DNA from 3 places in the Methylobacterium sp. NPDC097929 genome. Region 1 is predicted to be linked to each of the others. Evidence: predicted binding sites of a transcription regulator. Region 1 holds the regulator's gene; each other region holds the start of a gene.
What was found. The regulator PhoB, encoded in region 1, activates phosphate uptake and scavenging genes when phosphate is short. The targets are predictions, from matches to a motif close to TGTCATNNANCTGTCAT.

Region 1 (7,092 bases):
CCCAGCATCCGACTAAGGTGACGGCCGCGACCGTCCGAGCGGGGAATTCGAGAGATGTCCGAGCATATCGTCTCCTCCTACGACAAAGACCTCGAGAACCTGCGCCGCTCGATCGCCGAGATGGGTGGGGTGGCCGAGAAGATGATGACGGATGCCACCGACGCGCTGGTGCGCCGGGATACGACCCTGGCCCAGGCGGTGATCGTCGCCGACAAGCGCCTCGACGTGCTCCAGCGGGAGATCGAGGAGCGCTCGGTGCTGCTCATCGCCCGGCGTCAGCCCCTCGCCATCGACCTGCGCGAGACGATCTCCGGCATTCGCGTCTCCGGCGATCTGGAGCGGATCGGGGACCTGGCCAAGAACATCGCCAAGCGCGTCGTGGCGATCAGCGATCAGGCCCAGCCGCAGAAGATCGTCCTCGGCGTGCAGCACATGAGCGACCTCGTGCAGGAGCAGCTCAAGGATGTTCTCGACGCCTATGCCAGCCGTGATGTCGCCGCCGCCCACGAGGTGTGGGAGCGCGACAGCGCGATCGATGCGCTCTACAATTCGTTGTTCCGCGAACTCCTGACCTACATGATGGAGGATCCGCGCAACATCTCCTTCTGTACGCACCTGCTGTTCTGCGCCAAGAACGTCGAGCGGATCGGCGACCACACCACCAACGTCGCCGAGACGATCGAATACCTCGTCACCGGCGAGAACCCGGCCGGCGAGCGGCCCAAGAACGACGCCTCGAACTACGCGACGGTGACGCCGACGGCCTGAGGCCTGCGGCTTCCTCCGGGAAGCGCGACGCGAGACACGCCGCCCGCGGTCCGGAGCGACCGGCCGGGCGTGACGGATGGGAAGACGGGTGATGACGAGTGCGCGCATCCTGATCGTCGAGGACGAGGAATCGCTCACGACGCTGCTGCGCTACAATCTCGAAGCGGAAGGCTTCGTGGTCGACGTGGCGGTGCGCGGCGACGAGGCGGACCTTCGCCTGCACGAGACCACGCCCGACCTCGTTTTGCTCGACTGGATGGTGCCGGGGCTCTCCGGGATCGAGCTGTGCCGGCGCATCCGGGCGCGGCGCGAGACCGAGCGGCTGCCCGTCATCATGCTGACCGCGCGCGGCGAGGAGACGGACCGGGTGCGCGGCCTTTCGACGGGGGCCGACGATTACGTGGTGAAGCCGTTCTCCGTGCCGGAGCTGCTCGCCCGGGTCCGCGCCCTGCTGCGCCGGGCCAAGCCCGCCCATGTCGCCGACCTGCTCGTGGCCGGCGACATCGAGCTCGACCGGGTCAGCCACCGCATCCGTCGCCAGGGCCGCGAGATCCATCTCGGGCCGACCGAGTTCAAGCTGCTCGAATATCTGATGCAGAGCCCCGGCCGGGTCTTTTCCCGGGAACAGCTCCTCGACGGCGTCTGGGGACACGACGTCTACATCGACGAGCGCACCGTCGACGTGCATGTCGGCCGCCTGCGCAAGGCGATCAACCGCCCGCGCCAGAGCGACCCGATCCGCACCGTGCGCGGCTCCGGCTACTCCTTCGACGAGATGTTCGCCGGGGCGGAGTGAGACGAAGTCTGGTCGATCGCCCCGGTGTCTTCCCTCGTCCTTGCGAGACTCAGCGAAAGCAATCCAGGGCTCCGTCCCTTCCGGACAGGTCGCGCTCTGGGTCGCTTCGGCTCCGCCTCGCGATGACGGAGAGGCGCGAAGGCCGAGGCGATGGACCGGAGACGAGATCAGTCTTTGCCGGGCGCGCCGCGATCAGAGCAGTTTCTCTCTGCCCAACGCGTCGTCATCACGGCCCATAGCCGTTCACGCCGCGGGATCAGCGCTCACACCGCCTCAACCGTCTCCGCGGAGGGAAGCGGAGGCCGGCCCGGCTGACCCGCACGGCAGCCGAGGCGCCGTGCGACATCTTTCAAAAAAATCAGCGGAAGCCGGCCACCCGGCGATCGCGCTTGCGCTCGGCGGCCGGCTGGTAGGCCACCTGGGCGTGCTGGGTGCAGTAGGGCAGGCCCGTGATCGCCCGGCCGCCGCAGAAGCGGAAGTCCGGCGAGGTCGGATCGCCCATCGGCCAGCGGCACATGGAATCGCGCAGGTCCATGATGGTGACGCGCTGCGACACCGCGAGCGCCACCGGCTCCGGGGCGGGGGTCGGCGGCAGGGGGAAGTTGGGGGCCGGCCGGTGCGCGATGATGGCCGGCGGCTCCGGCAGGGTCGGCTCCTCGACCACGGCCACGGCCTCCAGCTCGGCCTCCACTTCCGGACCGTCCTTGCGGCGGCCCTGCGCGGGGGCAGGCCCAATCGGCTTGACGCGCCCGGCCAAGCCGAGGCGATGCACCTTGCCGATGACCGCGTTGCGCGAGACGCCGCCGATCTGGAGGGCGATCTGGCTGGCGCTCAAGCCATCGTCCCAGAGACGACGCAGCAGCTCGACGCGCTCGTCCGTCCAGCTCGGGACCGCTTCCGTCATTGTCCCCTCCACGTCGCACCGTCCTTGAAATCGCACCGACAGGCAGCGCGACGAGGCGGTCGAAGAGCCGCCGCCGCGCCCGGCGAAACACGCAACCCAGGGCCGGCGGAGCGGCCCTGCACATGTCGGTTAACAGACGCCAAACCCTGCGCTGGCGACGGTGTGGAGACTACAGGACAGCTCGGCCGCGGAGCAAGGGTCGGTGCGGGCCGCGACCCGGTTTCCACCAGCATTCGGAGACTCGGCCCGCGGGAAACCGAGCCCTGTCGCAGCGCCGATGTCAGGCTCGGCGACAGGCCGTTAAAGCGTTGCGTAAAATTACACTTTTCTCGCGTGAGCCGAGCTGTCCGAACCTCCCGGCACCGACCCCGCGGGCGACCCCCGGCCCGGAGCGGACGGCCACGGCCCTGTTTCGGAATGGGCCGAAAAAGATTGTCCGGACCGCCGGATTGATTATGTGACGGACGATCGTCGCCGGTCCTCGGGCTGGGGATAACCTGTTTTCGACAGCGCATTTGGGAGATCGCATGCGACTGCGCCTCGCGCCGGCCCTGATCGTCCTCGCCGCCCTGCCCGGTTCCGCGCTCGCGGCGGGGCCGGCCGCTCCCGTTCCGGAGGAGGCGGCGATCCGGCTCGCGCCGCACCGCGCGGTCTACGACCTCTCGCTCGCCCGCTCCACCGGCACGCGGGCGGTCGAGGGCGTGCGCGGGCGCATCGTCATCGACTTCTCGGGCGATGCCTGCCGCGGCTACACCATGCAGACGCGGCAGGTCACGCTGCTCGATTCCGGCGAATCCGGCGACCGCACCTCGGACCTGCGCAGCTCCACCTTCGAGGATGGCGACGGGACGAGCTTCCGCTTCCGCACCACGACCATCCTCAACAACAAGCCGTCGCCGTCCGTGGACGGTACGGCGGAGGCCGCATCCGACGCGCTCAAGGTGAAGCTCAAGGAGCCCAAGCGCGACCAGTTCCAGGCCGAGGCGCCGGTGCTGTTCCCGGTCCACCACATGATCCGCCTGATCAAGGCGGCGAAGGCGGGGGAGACCACGGTCTCCGCCAGGGTGTTCGACGGCTCGGACGACGGCCGCAAGGTCTACGACACGCTGGCCGTGATCGGTCGCCCGAGCGCGGCGCCCGCCGCCGAGACCGAGCGCGACAAGCCGCTGCGCGAGGGCGACCACGCCGCCATGCGCCGCTGGCCGGTGACGCTGAGCTACTTCACCGCCGGCCAGGGCGAGCGCACGCCGATCTACACCCTGACCTTCGATCTCTACGAGGACGGCGTCAGCGGTCGGCTTCACCTCGATTACGGGGATTTCGCCATCGACGGCACGATGTCCCGGCTCGATCTGGCCAAGGCCGATCCGAAGGCGGAGGCCTGCCGGAAGTAGGCGGCCTCAGGTCCGGCGCCGCTCCGGCTCGCCGCCGAAGGCGAGGCCGCGCTGGATCGCGGCGCTGCCGAACTTTTCCCGCACCCGGTCCAGGGCGGCCTCGCGCTTGGCGATGCGCTCGATGCCTTGGTCGGCCAGATCGCCCCGGTCGGCGTGGATCGCGCCGCAGAGGTCGCCGCCGCCGATGCCGATGAGGCGGAACGGCGTCCCGTCGCAGGCCGCCCGCAGCATCGGCTCGCCCTCGTGGAACAGCCGGTCGGCGAGCTGGGTGGGCTTGAGGCCGCCGCGGGTGCGGGTTCGCAGACGGAAGCGCGCATCCTTCAGCTTCAGGGTGACGTTGCCGGCGGCGAGCTCCGCCCGCTTCAGCCGCGCCGAGACCTTCTCGCAGAGGCGCCACAGGATCGGGCGCAGATCCTCGAACCGGGCGAGATCGGTGGCGAAGGTCGTCTCGGCCGACACGCTCTTGGCCTCGCGGGTCGGGCGCACCGGCCGCCCGTCCCGCCCCCCGGCCAGCGCCAGCAGGCGCAGGGCGTCCCGGCCGAGTGCCGCCTGCAGCCGCGCCGGATCGACCCGCGCGACGTCCCCGACACGGTGGATGTTGAGGCCGGCCAGACGGTTGCGGGCGCTCTCGCCGATACCGGGCAGGATGCCGACCGGCTTGTGGGCCAGGAAGGCGGCGGCATCCTCGCCCGCGATGATCGAGAAGCCGCGGGGCTTGTCGAGGTCGGAGGCGATCTTGGCCAGGAACTTGTTGGCGGAGAGACCGACCGAGACGGTGATGCCGATCTCGGCCTCGACCCGCGCGGCGAAGCGGGCGAGCGTCAGGGCCGGGCTGGAGCCGTGAAGACGCTCGGTGCCGGAGAGGTCGAGGAAGGCCTCGTCGATGGAGACGGGCTCGACCAGCGGCGTGAGCGCCAGCATCATCGCCCGCACCTCGCGCCCGACGCGGGCGTACTTCTCCATGTCCGGCCGCAGCACGGTGGCGTCGGGGCAGCGCTGGAGCGCCTCGAACATCGGCATGGCCGAGCGCACGCCGGAGATCCGGGCGAGGTAGCAGGCGGTCGAGACCACGCCGCGCTTGCCCCCGCCGATGATGAGGGGCCGGTCGTGCAGGGACGGCTCGTCGCGCTTCTCGATGGCCGCGTAGAAGGCGTCGCAATCGACGTGGGCGATGCTCAGGCCGTCCCGGGCCGGATGGGCGAGCAGCCGCGGCGAGCCGCATCCGCGGCAGCGCAGGGCGGCCTCGGCTTGCATCGTCAGGCAATCGCGGCAGAAGGGTCTCACGTCGCAGAACCTTGCCCGGACCGCTCCCGGGTTTTTGCGGGCGAGACAGGTTGTACGAATGTCCGAGACCCCCGGCCAGGGGCCGCACCCGCGTCATCCCAAGCCGAGTCCGACCGATCTCGGTGAAGCCACGCGCGTGCTCATACTCGGGGGCACCACCGAGGCCAGTGCGCTCGCCGCCCTGATCGCGGGCGTGCCCGCCTTCCGCGTGACGCTCTCGCTCGCCGGCCGCACCGCCGCGCCGCGCGCCGAACCGGTCCCGACCCGGGTCGGCGGGTTCGGCGGGGCGGACGGGCTGGCGCGCTGGCTCGCCGAGAACGCCGTCGCGGCGGTGATCGACGCGACGCATCCCTTCGCCGCCCGCATCTCGGCCAACGCCGCGAGCGCCTGCGCGCAACGGCGCGTGCCGCTGCTGGCGATCCGCCGTCCGGCCTGGGAGCGCCGCGCGGGCGATGCCTGGATCGAGGTCGCGTCCGTCCCTGCGAGCGTCGAGGCCCTCGGCCCCCTGCCCCGGCGCGTCTTCCTGACCATCGGGCGGCAGGAAGTCTCCGCCTTCGCCCGCGCGCCGCATCACGCCTACGTCGTGCGCAGCATCGAGCCGGTCGGCGACGCCCTGCCGGTGCCGGATCTCACCACCGTGAGCGCCCGCGGCCCCTTCAGCCTCGCCGACGAGACCCGCCTGATGCGCGAGGCCGGCATCGAGATCTTGGTCACGAAGAATTCCGGCGGCGCGGCGACCTACGCCAAGATCGAGGCGGCGCGCGAACTCGGGCTGCCCGTGGTGATCGTCGCCCGCCCTGCCCTGCCCGAGGTGCCGGCCGTTCCAAATGCGGCGGGCGCGAGGGACTGGCTCTTCGCCCTGCGCGCGGCCGCCGGCTCGACGCCGCCCGTCTCCGGTGCCATGGCAGGGTCATGACGACACAGCGAAAAGCCCGCCGATGAGCCGCGCCCTGATGATCCAGGGCACGGGCTCGGATGTCGGCAAGTCGCTGCTGGTGGCCGGTCTCGCCCGCGCCTTCACCCGGCGCGGGCTCACCGTGCGCCCGTTCAAGCCGCAGAACATGTCGAACAACGCCGCCGTCACCGCGGATGGCGGCGAGATCGGCCGCGCCCAGGCGCTCCAGGCCCGTGCCGCCCGCGTCGCGCCCTCCGTCCACATGAACCCGGTGCTGCTGAAGCCGCAGAGCGAGGTCGGCGCGCAGGTGGTGGTGCAGGGGCGGATGATCGGCACCGCGAAGGCGCGGGAGTATCAGGTCTGGAAGCCGCGCCTGATGGAGGCCGTGCTCGACAGCTTCGAGCGCCTGCGTGCGCAGGCCGACATCGTGCTCGTGGAAGGCGCGGGCTCGGCCGCCGAGGTGAACCTGCGCCGGGGCGACATCGCCAATATGGGCTTTGCCCGCGCGACGGGCACGCCGGTGGTGCTCGTCGGCGACATCGACCGCGGCGGCGTCATCGCGAGCCTCGTCGGCACCCAGGCCGTGCTGGAGCCCGAGGACGCGGCGATGATCCGCGGCTTCATCGTCAACCGCTTCCGCGGCGACCCGACGCTGTTCGCGGACGGCATGACGGGGATTGCCGCCCGTACCGGCTGGACGCCCTTCGGCCTCGTGCCCTTCTTCCCCGAGGCCGGCCGCCTGCCCCCGGAGGACGCCCTGGCCCTCGACGCGCCGGACCGGCGGCGCGGGGGCGTGCCGCTGATCGCCGTTCCCCGCTTCCCGCACATCGCCAATTTCGACGATCTCGATCCCCTGCGGCAGGAGCCCGGCGTCGCGGTCGTCTTCGTCGCCCCCGGCGAGCCGATCCCGGCGGAGGCCGACCTCATCGTCCTGCCAGGCTCCAAGACGACGATCGACGATTGCGCCTTCCTCCAGGCGCAGGGCTGGGACATCGACATCCGCGCCCATCTGCGCCGCGGGCGGCGGGTGCTCGGGCTGTGCGGCGGCTAC
Region 2 (7,092 bases), on a different contig from region 1:
CGGCACCACCTTCGCGCTCTATCTCCCGCGCGTCATCGCTGACGACATAAGGATTGACGAGGCCGTGGACGGCGACGCCGTCGTCGACGGCCGGGGCACCCGCGTCCTGGTGGTCGAGGACAACCGGGACGTCGGCACCTTCTCGACCCAGACCCTCCAGGAGCTCGGCTACGGCACGCACTGGGTCGGGAACGCCGACGAGGCGCTCGCGGCCCTGGCCGCCGAGCCCGACGCCTACGACGTGGTGTTCTCGGACGTGATCATGCCCGGCACCAACGGGGTCGAGCTCGGACGCGAGATCGGGCGCCGCCATCCCGGCCTGCCGGTGGTACTCACCAGCGGGTACAGCCACGTTCTCGCGCAGGAAAGTGACCATGGCTTCGAGCTCCTGCAGAAGCCGTACTCGGTCGAGGCTCTGTCCCGCATCCTGCGCCTGGCGGCCTCGAAACGGCGGCGACGCGGACCGGCGGCGGAATAGGACGCCCCACCGGCCTCACCAGAAAGACAGTTCGCCTTATCCAACCGTCTGAACCCGCCCCATGACAGGCCTCCCCGCTCCTCGCCTTGACCTGACCATGGGCCGGGCGCCGGTATCGAGGTTCGGACCGGCGTCGCAGGTCCGCGATCCCCGGGCGGTTGCATCCATTCGACGTGGAGTGACCCTGACCCAGCAAACTGGTCCGCGCTGAGCGCAAGTTTTTCGGGCATCCTGAACTCGCCACGTGCTAGAGCCGCCCAGAAGGCGCGGTACTGCGCTCCCTCCTGCATGGCCGGATCGACGAACAGGCGGTGATGCCGTCCAACGATCTCGGCCAGGTCGTAGCCGACGGCGGCGAGGAAGTTGGCGTTGGCCGTCAGGATGGTGCCATCCAGACCGAGCTCGATCACCGCCAGGGAGCGGTCCAGCGCCTCGACCAGCGCTGCGTTTCTGCGTCCGCTGAAAATCATGGCGTTACTGGTTCTGCTGAGGGAAATCTGCGGCCAAGTCGGCCAGTCGCTCGATGGCATCAGCAAGGCTCAGCAGGATCTCCTCGGCCGCTGCATCGAAGAGTTTATGCGCAGAGTTGCTTGGGTGCAGTTCCTGCGCGGCCTGGCGCTGCTTATGGACCTTATCGCGACAGACCGGAGCCGCCGCATGGATGTGCGGCACACGGGAGCTAGTTCGGCACCGGCCTCGTGCGCCTGCATCAGCTGCTCCGTCAGGCGTCGCATGGCAGCCCCGGAAGGGTTGCGCGCGGAGAGGATGTGTATGTCCGCCATAGTAGGCCTCACGCCGTCCGAACGGTCGAGAGGAACAGGCGCACCTCGGATGCGAGGTGCTCGGACTGACGCGACAGCTCCGAAGCCGAGGCCAGAACCTGGGAGGCGGCCGCACCCGTCTCCTCCGAGGCCCTGGCCACGCCCGAGATGTTGCTCGTCACCGCGCTCGTACCCTGCGCCGCCTGGGCGACATTGCGCACGATCTCCTGGGTGGCCGCCCCCTGCTCCTCGACGGCGGCAGCGATGCCCGTCGCCATCCCGTCGATCTCGCGGATGCGGCCGGTGATGCCTGCGATGGCCGAGACCGCTTGATCGGTGACGCCCTGGATCTCGCCGATCTGGCGCGCAATCTCCTCGGTGGCCCGGGCGGTCTGCCCGGCCAGTTCCTTGACCTCGGTGGCGACCACGGCAAAGCCCCGGCCCGCTTCGCCAGCGCGGGCGGCCTCGATGGTGGCGTTGAGGGCCAGAAGGTTTGTCTGGCTGGCGATGTTCGAGACCAGTCCGACCATGTCGCCGATGCGGGCCGAGGTGGTCCGCAGGGCCTGAACGAGATGGCCGGTCTGGTCCGCCTCGCCCACGGCAGCCTGGGCGAGCCCCGCCGAGCCCTGGACCTGGCGACCGATCTCCTGGACCGAAGCGCCGAGTTCCTCCGCGGCTACCGCTACTGTGCCGACGTTCGAGGCCGCCTCTTCGGCGGCCGCCGCGACGGTCGTCGACTGGGTGGCCGTTTCCTGGGCCGTCGCGGTCATCTGCTGCGCCGTCGCCTGCAGCTCCGTCGCCGAGGACGAGACCAGGCCGACGATGCCGCCCACGGCGCGCTCGAAGCCGTCGGCGAGTTCCGCCATCGTGCGCTTGCGCTCCGAGGCGGCGGCCGCGTCGGCGATGCGCTTGATTTCGGCCTGCTCGGCGGCCTTCTGGGCCACCATCGCCTTGATGCCCTCGACCGCTCGCCCGACGGCACCGACCTCGTCGCCGCGCGCGGCTTCCCGGATCTCGGCGCTGATATCGCCCTGGGCCATCCGCTGCAAAACGCCGACCAACCGCCCGAGGGGCCGGGTGATGCCGATGATCGATACAAGGGCGGCTGCCACGAGGCCGGCCAGCATGCCGAGGGCACTAAACAGCATCAGGCTATGGCGTGTGGCGTTGGTCTGGCCGATCAGCTCGTCCGAGCCCTTCTCCATCGCCGTGTTGATGTCATTCCCAAGCTTCGTGCCTTCCTCCACCATGGCGGCGAAGGTCGGGTCGATCGATCGGTGCACCCGTGTCAGAGCCTCAGCGTTCTGGTTGGTCGTCCCAAGGCGGCGGGCCTCCGCTACTTCCTGAAGAAAGGTGTTCACGCGGTCCGTCTGCTTGTCGATGCGTTCGGCAAAGCCGGGGGCCTGCTCGCGCAGGTCCGCGAGGGCCTTCTTCATGTGGGGGAGCGTGGCTTCGAAGCCGTCGTTGGCGGCTTTGATCTGGCCATCCTCGGTCTCGGCGATGACACGATAGACCCAGTAGTTGAGCTCGAAGATCAACCGGTTCGTTCGGCGCGCAGACGCGACCGCCTTTGCGTCGCGGTGGACGAACTGCGAGTAGGCGTCGCCGATCTGGGTCATGCGGGATTGTGCAAACCAGACGCAGCCGCCGACGATGAGGGCGATGAGAGCGATGACCATCGCCAGCTTCGGCAGGATCTTGATGTTGGACAGCGCGAGCATGGGGGCACCTGTTAAGTTGATCCCCATTTAAGCCCGAGCCTATTAAGCTTCGGTCATTTTCCCAACACTAATTCGCCCCATTATGACGGAGAATCTTTCTTTCTTGACGATTTCTTGAACTTGAACAGCCATCTCGAGATTTTTGGCAAGGTAGCAGTGCCATGATTCCCATCTTCGCCGATTTTTCGTTGCTGAACCCACCAGTCATGGCGGCGCACGATTGTAAACTGTCACCTGCTTTCAAGCATCGCGAGTCATACTGAACCTGATCCAGCAAACTATTCAGCGCTGAGCACGTGTTTTTCCAGCATCCTGAACCCTGAAAGAGTGTGGATGCCATGTCTTGCAAACGCTCCAGGAACGAGCCGCCTTCGCACTCCGGCAGGAGGAGAATGATGCACTGCGTGCTGTAACAACAGGAAACGGTCCGGATTGAACGGCGCTTCGGGCGGGCCTTCCCAAGCCCGTCGCCGTAATGAACATGGGAGGGCCAACGGGAACGATCTGACTTTTCCGTCATTCAGCTTGGACGAGCGCCTTGGTTCCAAAGGAGCGCCCGTGCCATATGGCCTCACGTCTGCGACAGCAATGGAGCCAAAACATGGAGCCGACGGACATCTGTCTGCGGAAGGTCAATGATGCCGCACAGATCACCGACTCGACCGTGATCGCAAAGGTCTCGGATGCGCTCGACGAGCTCGAAGCGGCCTACGCACATCCGAGTGACCGGATCATCGCTTTGGAGCGGGTCTTCTCTGAGTTTGACCGTCGCCGGTCCTCCGTTCATCGAACGCCCACTGCCCGGCTCATTCGGGTCTCGATCGAGCGTCGCCAGATCCGATGCAATCGCCGCCGCGCATGACGGTTCCGTGACACGCTCCAACAGGGGATTGTATCCGATCGACAACGCCTTAGGGAATCCAGATCGTGTAGTTGGATGGCATGGTTCCTTCCCGAGACCCGGAACCCCACTCTGCGGCGCACCTTTCGGGGTTGCGCCGTTTTTCATTCATCCTGCGCCCTTCGCGTCGTGTCTTCGTCGTACACCGGCGCTACAGGGCTTCGCGCTCAATTGCCGGGCGCCGCGGCCGGAGAAGGATTCCAAGCGCAAGCTTCTTCTACCGGCCGCCCCAATCTCAAAGCGGTCTCAGAGAACGAATTTGCGAGCGGCCTCACTCTCGCGCAGGCAGATCCCTTGATCCGGTGCGGATCCCCCGGATGAGACGAGCTGGCCGAGCTCGGCCCTGGCCTTCTCCAGATCGGCTCGGAAGCCGGGGTCACCCTGCAGGGCCGCAAAGACCGCACCAGCGGCGGTGCGCCCCGCCTCGACATCACTGGCCCAGTGCAAGCCGCAGACGACGCGGCTCTCGCCATAGGAGCGGGCACGGATGAAGAAGCGCGTTGCCTTCTCGGGCACGAGCGCCGCCATAATCGCCGCATAGGTCCAGGCCTGCGTCGCGTGGCTCGACGGAAAGCTGAAAGCGTTGCCGAGGTCGGCGGTGCGCATCACGCAGATCTCCGCCTCGTTGCCAACGAAGGGTCGCAGGCGGCGATGATGCAGCTTGGGCCCCTGCGTCGCCTGGGCGACGTCGAGACGGGTTCGTTCGAGAAGGGTCACCAGGGTGGGCACGCGGGACGGCTCGATGCGCTGACCGATGATGCAGGCGAAGGTGTCGAGGATCGCGGAGGGGCTATCAGTCACGTCGGTGGTGGCCAGGGCCCAGCGCGGCGTTCCCTTCAAGGATCGGGTGGACACGAAGGTCGCCTTGTCGGACGCCAGGGTTGCCGACTGCCCTTGAGGCGGCGCGCGCAGGATCGCCAGCGTGTCGGGAGCCTGGGCCTGGGAGAGGTAAGGCGCGTGTGCCGGCTTACCCGGCATCAAGGACGAGACGGATACATCCGGGGTCGCGACGGGCTTCTGAGTGGCATCCTGCATCGGCTCAGGTGCCGATGCAGCAAGAACTTGCGCCGGCGCAGCCGCGAGGAGCACGAGAAGGAGTGATAGGCGGACCATGGGGATCTCGGCGTGGGATCGGGCGGATGTGGATACCCATGCGATCTAAGACCCTGACACGACAGGCCTATGGCACTCCTGCTCCGATACCCACGCCTTCGTCCTCGATGCTCGACGGACGAGCCCGGTTTCATCGGTTGCGGATACGGCCGGTGCTCTTTCGCGGAGCGACGTGAGGGCGACGGGTCAGGCTCGTTCAGGTTCGGCCATCAGGATCGCAGCCCGCACCGCGGCCCGCCGGAGTTCGTCGCTCGCCCAGGGCTGGCGCATCAGCGTGCTGGCAAACGGATGCCCGGCGACGGCCGGGGCGGGATCGATCCGATAGCCTTCGCCGATCACCACAGGTCCGCGCTCTGGATCGGCCATGTAAGCGTTCACGACCTCCGTCACATCGTCGTCGACGATGCGTAGGGTTTCGAGCAGTTCGAGGGTCATTGGTCTGGGCATTGCGCGCCGCTCATAGCGCGGGTCGGCGACAGGCGTATGGCAGCCGCGGAGGGTGAGCAGAAACGGTTCAGGCTCGCTGCCGGGGGAGTCAGTTGGAGCACAGTGCATCATGGCTTCAGACCGACCCGCTCCGTTGATACGTCCGAACTGACGTCACGGACCCGGCCGGCATCAGGCCGAACACCACGAGGGCCGCGGCCCCGAGTACCGCCCATATCGCCTCCGGCCAGGAAAACGGACGGGTGATCACCCCCAGGGTGGCCACGGCGGCGATTGCCCATGTGACGAGGTTCGGGGTCAGCGTCAGCGCACCCATTCGCGGATCGTCCTGTCAGATTGCTTTTGGTCAGGTGTGCAGTTCCGGGCTTCGTTGCCCATCGGATGGGGGCGGCTCGAGCGCGGGCGTTCGGCCTCAGGGGGCAAAGCCGTCGCCCGCGAGATGGAGCCGGGGCCTCGGGATCGGCTTGGGGCCGGGACTTTCTCCGCCGGACGCGGTATTCCGACAGTCTGCCACCGTTGCCTTGGCCGTCTCGATGGCGATGCCGACCGCCACCATGGTCTTCATCTCCGGTTGGCGCTCGCGGGCATAACGGACGACATCCGTGGCGAGCCGGTCGATCTCGATGTTCAGGGCTTCGATTGCCTCCGGCTCACGCAGGGTCCGAGCCTCTTCGATGATCTCCAACAATCGATCCGTGACCTCGTCGATGCGCTCGCGTCGGGCGCCGGCTAACCTCTGGCGCAGCCAGGCGACGGCGGAGGCTAGGCCGCCAGCCAGAGCCGCGAGCAGATACAGGGTGTCGCCGTAGCGGTCGACGAAGCTGTGCTGCTCGCGTTCGTAGTAGTCGATGGCGCCGGGGTGGATTGGGATGCGGGCGCTGGTCGCAGCGGCGGTGGTGTCGTAGGCCGGCGCCAGCACGTACTCGGCCGCGTCGCTGGTCTTCGCGGCGGCCGTGCGCATCTCGAACAGGTGCTGGGTGACGTCCGCGGCGACCACCCGGCTCAGAGACGAGCGGGCCATCAACCGGTAGGAGGCACCCACTGTCTTGACGTCGTCGTCCGGCAGTTTGGGATGCCCGCCGAACAACCCTCCGGGAATCGTCACGGCCTGAAGGCGCGGGAAGCGCTCAATCACGGCGCCGTCGTCGGGCACCCCGACGAAGTTGACCTTGCCGCCCTTGCTGACGCCCTTGACCGCCTCGACGAGGGCCAGGGCCTTCGGGGCGGACGGGGCGATGATGCTGACGAAGGCGTCGATCTTCCTGGCCTGGATTGCGGGGCCGACCTGGGCGGCGTCGACCGGCACCAGCAGCACCGCCTTGGCCGGGACTTTGGCACCGGGTGCGTCCGTCTCCAAGGTCAAGCCGTAGTAGCCGAGGATGTTCTTCAGGAGGGAGAAGTCGGCATCCTTGTGCGCGGCAATGCCAAGTCGCCGACCGCCGAGCTTTGGGAAATCGTCGATGCCCGTCGTCTCCGGCGAGACGATGACCATGGCCTGGTCCCGCAGGATCGCGAGGGTGAGACCGTTGGCCGGCAGATCGACGTCCGGCCGAACGACGGCAAGGTCGGCGCGCCCATCCTGAAGAGCGGCGGCACTTTCCCTGACGTCGTCGAACGACAGGATCTTGAGGCGGACGTTCTCACCGCCGGAGTCGAGGGCATCGGCATAGG
Region 3 (7,092 bases), on a different contig from region 1:
TCACGAGCGTCGGCGGTAGGAACAGCGCGGTGAGCACCGACAGCATGTAGAGCTGCTGGTTCGAGGCCTGCGCGATATAGGAGGACAGCTCCTCCTGCATCAGCCGGCTGCGGTCGGCGAGCAGGACCATGTCCCGGTCGAGCGCGTCGAGCCTCTGCGCGATCCGCGTGGCGGCGGCGATGGCCGTATGCGGGACCTCCTCGTCCACCCCGGCGTTCTCAAGGCGATGGAAGACCGCGCGCAGGCCGAGCAACTGCCGGTGCAGCCGGACCGCGTCCCGGCGGATCGGCCCGAGCCGCCGCCGCTCGCCGCGTACGCGCTCATCGAGGATGTGGTCCTCGATCTCGTCGAGCTCGTCGGCCAGGCGGGCGCCGGTCTCGGCCATCGAGGTCACGACCCACTCGACGATGACGTCGAGCAGCTGGATCGGCGCCAGGATGCCGCGACCGTCGACGGCGGCGTCACGGGCCAGGTCCGGTCCGAGGACGGGATGCCGCCGGCCGCTCGCGAGCAGACGCGGGCCCATGACGAAATGCAGGCGCCCGCCGGCGTCGATCCTCGGGCTCTCGCCGGTCCCCCGGACGAGGTCGGCCACGACGCCGCCGATATGGCCAGACTCGACAACGAGGCGCTGGTGCGGGTCGCTGGCGAAGGCTGCGGTTGCGAGGCGAGGTGGGCCGAGGCGCCCTTCCTCGATCACGGCCGGCAGGCGCGCGTCGTTCAGGTTGAAGTGCAGCCAGGTGAACGCCTCGCCGAAGCTCCCCGGGGCGGGCAGTGCCTCCCCGTGGTCGACGAGGTGACCGCAGCCGCTCTCGTCGAAGCGCATCGCCCAGAGCAGACCCGGAAGCGCCGCCTCGTCGCACAGACGACGAGGGGGGGACGCGGTGGCGGCCTCCATCCGGTTCAGAACACGTGGCGCAGGATGAAGAACAACGTCCCGGCGATCAGGATGGCGGCCGGCAGCGTCATGATCCAGGCCAGCGCCATGTTGCGCACGGTCGACACCTGCAGGCCGGAGCCGTTGGCCGCCATGGTGCCGGCGACGCCCGACGACAGGATGTGCGTGGTCGAGACCGGCAGGCCGTAAAGCTCGGCCAGCCCGATGGTGCCGGCCGCGACGATCTCGGCCGAGGCGCCTTGGGCGTAGGTGAGGTGAGTCTTGCCGATCTTCTCGCCGACCGTGACGACGATGCGCTTCCAGCCGACCATGGTGCCGAGCCCGAGCGCCAGGGCGACGCAGACCTTCACCCAGCCCGGGATGTAGCGGGTGCCTTCGTTGAGGAGCTCGGTGTACCCTTTCAGCGTCTTGGCATCGCCTTCGGTCAGGGGCGCGCCGGACTTCGGCAGCAGCCGGATCGCGTCGGAGGCGAGGTACATGTCGTTGCGCACGTTCGAGGTCGCCCCCGCCGGGACCTGCTGGAGCGAGCCGTAGCCCTTCACCGAGGCGGCGATGTCGGTCGAGAGGGCCGACAGGGCACCGAAAACCTCCGGCTTGTTGAGCTCCTTCGTCTTGAGCGCGTCGGCCACCGTCTTGCGGGCCTGGGCGGCGTCGGGCCGTGCCGTCCCGCCGGCGTAGTTCGAGAACACCTTGCTGGCGGCCTCGGAGGTCTGGACGAAGGCCGGTGTTGCGTCGGCGTTCATGGTGCGGTTCAGGGCGTAGGCGGTCGGCGCGGCGCCGATGAGGATCAACATGATCAGGCCCATGCCCTTCTGGCCGTCGTTGCCGCCGTGGAAGAACGACACCAGGGTGCAGGTCAGGATCAGGACGCCGCGGATCCAGAGCGGGGGCGGCGCGTCCCCCTTGGGCGCCTCGTACAGGTCCTTGCGGCGCACGGCGAACTTGAGGGCGAGAAGCAGTAGGGCAGCCGCGACGAAGCCGCAGATCGGGCTGAAGGCGAGCGCCTTGAACACGCCGAGCGCCTGGTTCCAGTCGACGCCGGAGGTGCCGTCCTGGCCGCCCATGAGCTGGTTGGCGATGCCAACGCCGAGCACGGACCCGATCAGGGCGTGCGAGGAGGAGTTCGGCAGGCCGAGCGCCCAGGTCCCGAGGTTCCAAAGGATGGCCGCGATGAGCAGGGAGAAGATCATCGCGTAGCCGGCGCCCGACCCGACCTGCAGGATGAGCTCGACGGGAAGAAGGGTGACGATGGCGTAGGCTACCGCGCCCGAGGACAGCAGCACGCCGAGGAAGTTGAAGGTCCCGGACCAGATCACTGCGACCAGCGGCGGCATCGAGTGGGTGTAGATCACGGTCGCCACGGCGTTGGCGGTATCGTGAAAACCGTTCACGAACTCGAAGCCCAGGGCGATCAGCAGCGCGAGGCCGAGGAGGGCGAAGGCGCCGAGCGCCAGGGGCTCCTGGTGGACGGCGTTCATGTCCGCGATCAGGCTGAAGACGGCGTAGCAGAGGCCGGCGACGAGGACGAGCAGGAAGGCGATGATGCCCCCGGGATGGATGCCGTGGTCGAGCTTCGGCTTGCCGGCGGTTGCATGTCCGACCGTGCCGGTCGGTGCCAGGATCGCGTCGGACATGGTCGCTTTCTATAATTTGTATGGTTGTCCGAGGATTAAAACGTCTCGATGACGGACAAGTGACAATCTCCGAGGGATCTCAAACCCTTATTCGGATATCGCGATGCAACATTGGCCCGCATCCGGGGTTGATAGGTCGCTACCCTTGCATCGCTGCGTGAGGGACGGCCTAGGGTCATGCGCTCGTCGAGCGGAGCCGCGATGCTGCCATCTCCCGAGAGTCTCCCGATGCGCATCGTGCAAGCCCTCGCCACCATGGGTTTCGCCTTCGCGCCGTTGCCGGCGGCGGCCTCCTCCTGCGCCGAGCAGATCGGTACCATCGAGCGCCGCCTCGACAGCGCAGGTGCCGTCCAGGTCGCTGGCCTGCGGGCGGGCCACGCGCTCCGCACCGGATCGCCCCGCGGCGTGACCGTCGTCCGCCTGGATGGCCCGAGCGACCCGGACATGGTCTCCACGGCGGACCATGTCGCGCTCGCACGGGATCTCATCGGACGTGCGGGCGAAGAGGATCGGCGGGGCGACAAGCGTGCCTGCGAGCTCACCATGACCGAGGCCGAGGGCTTGATCGGCGCCCTGCCGTAGCCCTTTGCGCCCAACCCTTACGTCCCCGCACGAGAAGGCATCGCGATGACCGGATACCTTGGCGTCGGCCCGGCACGACCGCGGGGACGGCCCATCGGGCGACTCGATGCGCTGGAGCGTCGGTTCGGCAATCGAGCCGGCAGCAGGGCGTACGACCTGTTCGTCCCGTCGAGGCAGGGAGGGGGCGTCCAGCTTCCGCTCGTGGTGATGCTGCACGGTTGCTCGCAGACGTCGCGCGATTTCGCCATCGGCACCCGGATGGACGAGTTGGCCGAGGAACAGGGCTTACTCGTCGCCTATCCGGACCAGCCGAGGTCGGCGAACATGGGAAAGAGCTGGAACTGGTTCAGGGACGGCGACCAGTGGCGGGACCGGGGGGAGCCGTCGATCCTCGCGGGGCTGACGCGTCAGGTCATGCAGGACTTCGACGTTGATCCCGCGAGGGTCTACGTCGCTGGCCTGTCCTCGGGCGGTGCGGCCGCGGCCGTCCTGGCGATGGCCTACCCGGATCTCTATGCCGCGGTCGGTATTCATTCCGGATTAGCCTGCGGCTCCGCCACGTCGATGGCAGCGGCCCTCATGGCGATGCGCCGGGGCGCCCTTCTTCAGCCGCGGCGGGCGACGCATCCGATGCCGACCATCGTCTTCCATGGCGACCGCGACAGGACCGTGTCGCCGGTCAACGGCGATCAGGCCATCGCGCAATGCCTGCCCGTTGTGGATCTGGTCACGGCCATCTTCAACGGACGTTCCGACGGCGGGATGGAATATACTCGTACTGTCCTCACCGAACGGCAGGGGACCTGGTCGTCGGAGCAATGGGTCCTGCACGGTGGCGGCCACGCCTGGTCCGGCGGCCATCCGTCCGGCTCCCACACCGATTCGGTCGGTCCCGATGCCAGTCGCGAGATGCTGCGCTTCTTCGGGTCCCACGCGAGGTCGGACGGCCCGCACTTCGGGGGCCCGTGACCGGGGGATTTCCTGGCGCTTCAGGTCCAGCCCATCGCCATCGAGCAGGAGGATGTCCGTGGCCGCGTGGTCGCCACACGGCCATGGCCGCAGACGGTGCCTGATGCCGAGGTCGCACCCTGGAGGCAGGCTTCAGCCCGGTCTCCGTTCCAGGGCTCGCCCGATGATGTCGCCGAGCGCGTCCGCCGTCAGCGCGCCCTCGTGTCGGTCGTCGTTCACGAACAGGGTCGGCGTGCTGTGGACGCCCAGGGCCGAGGTCGCCTGCGCGAAGACGCCCTGCACGCCGTCGTAGAGGGCTTGGTCGCGCAGGATGGTATCGAACCGGCCGCCGTCGATTCCCGCCTGCCGCATCAGTTCCCGCAATAGGGCTTGCTCAACGGAACGGTCACGTTGGAAAATGGGCGCTGGCACTGCCCTGGTACGTACCCCGTTCGCATAAGCGGGTGTATGTAACCATTCACATTACGGCAAATTCTTTGTCGCTTTGCCGTAGCTATATGCCATATACATCACGTAAACTTGAATTCCAATTAGGATAGAAAATAGAAAAATCGATAAATACATCTCTTCGTAAGCATACGAGATGGCTGCAGCTAGCATTACTGCGCAGTTTAGCATCTCAAGCGAAGCTCTGTATGCGGAAACTACGCTTATATGGGCGTTTCCACTAACTACCCAAGCGTGAATACTTTCACTTTTTATGATAATCCTTCTTTTAAACGACCTATTTACAATCAAAAATTCCTTGACAGAAAGTATTATTGAAATAAAAACTCCAGATATTCCAATATAAATCCAGATCATATGTCCCCAACTCACTGCTTACCAATCGAACTCTCTGACCATATCAGGCACCTCCCTAAGGAGCGATTTGCCGCTCATCCATTCGCACAACTTCCAATATGGAGCCGCCTAGCCTCCGCTTTCCACCCTCAGCGGCCCTTCCGCTGCCGACCCCTTGCCGACCCTCGGAAGGTCCGCTTCGCGGCAGCTTGGTGGAAGACGCCCCGCGTCCGGATCGGGTGGTTTCTAGCCCGTCCGCTTCCAGGGAGCGGATGCATCAAAGCGGACATAGCCGAGGGGACCGCTACCGACCCAACCCGGCCACCCAGACCGTCATTGGCGCTTCTCCAGAGCGGTCGTTCGTCAACTGTCGGGTAACTTCGGCTCGGGGTGGGTATCGGACCGTGGTCATTGATCCGGAAGCAGACACACCTCGAAAGCAGATCGACCTCGCTCAGGCGAGGCAGATCCCGTCCATCGATGAGGTGACGCCCACTCAGACCGTGACGACGATCTTCCCGACCTGTTCGTTGCTCTCCATGAAGCGGTGAGCCTCGACGATCTGGTCGAGCTTGAACGTTTTGGCGACCACTGGCTTCAGCGCGCCAGAGGCGAGCCCCTTCACGATGTAGTCCTTGGCCTTTTCCAGACGGGCTGGGTCCTTGGTGATCTCGAACAGCTGGTAGCCGCGTACCGTGAGGTCTTTGCCAAGCAGCGGCATCACCGGCACCGCGAGCGGAGCCGTGTCCAGCGCCCCGTACTGGAAGAAGATGCCGAGGTAGCCGAGCGCCTCTAGGATCTTGGCGACCTCCGGGCCGCCGACCGGATCGAAGGCGACGTTCGCGCCCTTGCCGTCGGTGATGCGCGCCACCTCGGCGACGAGGTCCTGCTCCTCGGTCGCGATGACGTGGGCGGCCCCGTGCCGCAGGAGTTCGTCGCGCTTGTTGCTCCGACGCGTCAGGGCGACGGGCACGGCGCCGAGGGACTTTGTGATCTGAATGGCGGCTAGCCCCACGCTGCTGGACGCGGCGCGGATGAGCACCGTCTGGCCGGCCTGGACGTCCGCGATGTCCACGAGCGCGCCGTAGGCGGTCGTGAACATCATCCAGGTGGCGGCCGCCTCCTCCCACGACAGGTTGTCCGGATGCTTCACCACCCCGAAGGCCGGCGCGTTCACGAGCTCGCCGTGCAGGCCGTACTCGCCGAGCAGGAAGCAGGGCACGACGCTGACGGCATCGCCGACCGCGAAGCCCTCCACGTCCTGTCCGAGCGCCTCGACGGTGCCGGCCGCCTCGTAGCCGATGATGGCCGGGAAGGTCGGCTCGGTCACGTACTGGCCGGTCCGGAACATGACCTCGGCCCGGTTGAGGCCCATCGCCCTGACCCGGATCTGGACCTCGCCGGACTTCGGCGCCGGCACGGGGACGTCCTCGACCTTGAGGACCTCGGGACCGCCGATCCCATGGAATCGTACGACGCGTGTCATGATGTTCTCCTTGTCCGATGAGGGGGGGCCGTTCAGGCCGCCTTGAGCCAGGCCGGGGCCGCGGAGGTGCCCCAGCCGAGGAAGAACCCGAAGTGGATGTTGATCTCGCCGACCGGCTCCAGGTAGCGGGCGTTGCTCAGCGGACCCGCGTCGACCGGAGCGAACCCGACGGACGAGGCCAGCCCGGAGACGGCCTTCTTCGCCGCCTCGTCGTCGCCGGCCACGAAGACCTGGACCTCGCGGCCCTCGCGCGCCTCGGACGGCAGCAGCTGGGCGAAGATCGTGTTGAACGCCTTCACGACCCTCGCGCCCAGGACGAGCTTCTGGATCTCCTCCGCCGCGGACGTCGTGTGCCCCACGACGAGCGCCTTGTAGTCCGGGGTGATGGGGTTCGAGATGTCGACGACGATTTTGCCGGTCAAGTCGCCAGCCCCCTTCAGGGCCGACTCGGCGGTCCCGTAGTTCACCGCCAGGATGACGATGTCGGCGAGCCTCGCCGCCGCCTCGGAGCCGCCGCCCTGGGCGCGGGGGCCGATCTCACCCGCGAGCGCGGCGGCCTTGGCCGGGTCGCGGTGGCCGATGGCCACGTCGATGCCCTTCGAGGCGAGAAGCCTGGCGATGCCGCTTCCCATGTTGCCGGTGCCGATGATCGCGATGGTCATGTTCGTAACTCCCGAATTGGCCCTGTCGTGGGGTGCGTGGTGAGTTGTGCACTTCCATCACGGAGGGATAAATCGCTG

Region 2: a site for PhoB is predicted at 5,033-5,049, ahead of ACPCJR_RS23935 (acid phosphatase). Genes of this name have one in related genera too.
Region 3: a site for PhoB is predicted at 2,581-2,597, ahead of ACPCJR_RS24085 (inorganic phosphate transporter). Genes of this name have one in related genera too.

What each region holds. Positions count from the first base shown of each region.
Region 1 is NZ_JBMVEP010000002.1:213,467-220,558, reverse strand. It holds gene phoU (phosphate signaling complex protein PhoU) at 55-768, shown strand; gene phoB (phosphate regulon transcriptional regulator PhoB) at 860-1,564, shown strand; gene ACPCJR_RS09065 (GcrA family cell cycle regulator) at 1,923-2,468, opposite strand; gene ACPCJR_RS09060 (cell envelope integrity EipB family protein) at 2,996-3,862, shown strand; gene ACPCJR_RS09055 (DNA polymerase IV) at 3,869-5,146, opposite strand; gene ACPCJR_RS09050 (cobalt-precorrin-6A reductase) at 5,205-6,062, shown strand; gene ACPCJR_RS09045 (cobyric acid synthase) at 6,085-7,092, shown strand, end outside.
Region 2 is NZ_JBMVEP010000017.1:14,854-21,945, forward strand. It holds gene ACPCJR_RS23910 (PAS domain S-box protein) at 1-478, shown strand, start outside; partial or broken gene ACPCJR_RS23915 (hypothetical protein) at 724-1,008, opposite strand; gene ACPCJR_RS23920 (hypothetical protein) at 953-1,150, opposite strand; gene ACPCJR_RS23925 (methyl-accepting chemotaxis protein) at 1,269-2,960, opposite strand; gene ACPCJR_RS23930 (hypothetical protein) at 3,562-3,822, shown strand; gene ACPCJR_RS23935 (acid phosphatase) at 4,108-4,974, opposite strand; gene ACPCJR_RS23940 (hypothetical protein) at 5,161-5,409, opposite strand; partial or broken gene ACPCJR_RS23945 (arsenic transporter) at 5,588-5,737, opposite strand; gene ACPCJR_RS23950 (TAXI family TRAP transporter solute-binding subunit) at 5,834-7,092, opposite strand, start outside.
Region 3 is NZ_JBMVEP010000017.1:46,199-53,290, reverse strand. It holds gene ACPCJR_RS24090 (transporter) at 1-898, opposite strand, end outside; gene ACPCJR_RS24085 (inorganic phosphate transporter) at 904-2,532, opposite strand; gene ACPCJR_RS24080 (hypothetical protein) at 2,761-3,114, shown strand; gene ACPCJR_RS24075 (alpha/beta hydrolase family esterase) at 3,160-4,083, shown strand; gene ACPCJR_RS24070 (DsbA family protein) at 4,216-4,494, opposite strand; gene ACPCJR_RS24065 (zinc-dependent alcohol dehydrogenase family protein) at 5,363-6,352, opposite strand; gene ACPCJR_RS24060 (NADPH-dependent F420 reductase) at 6,385-7,014, opposite strand.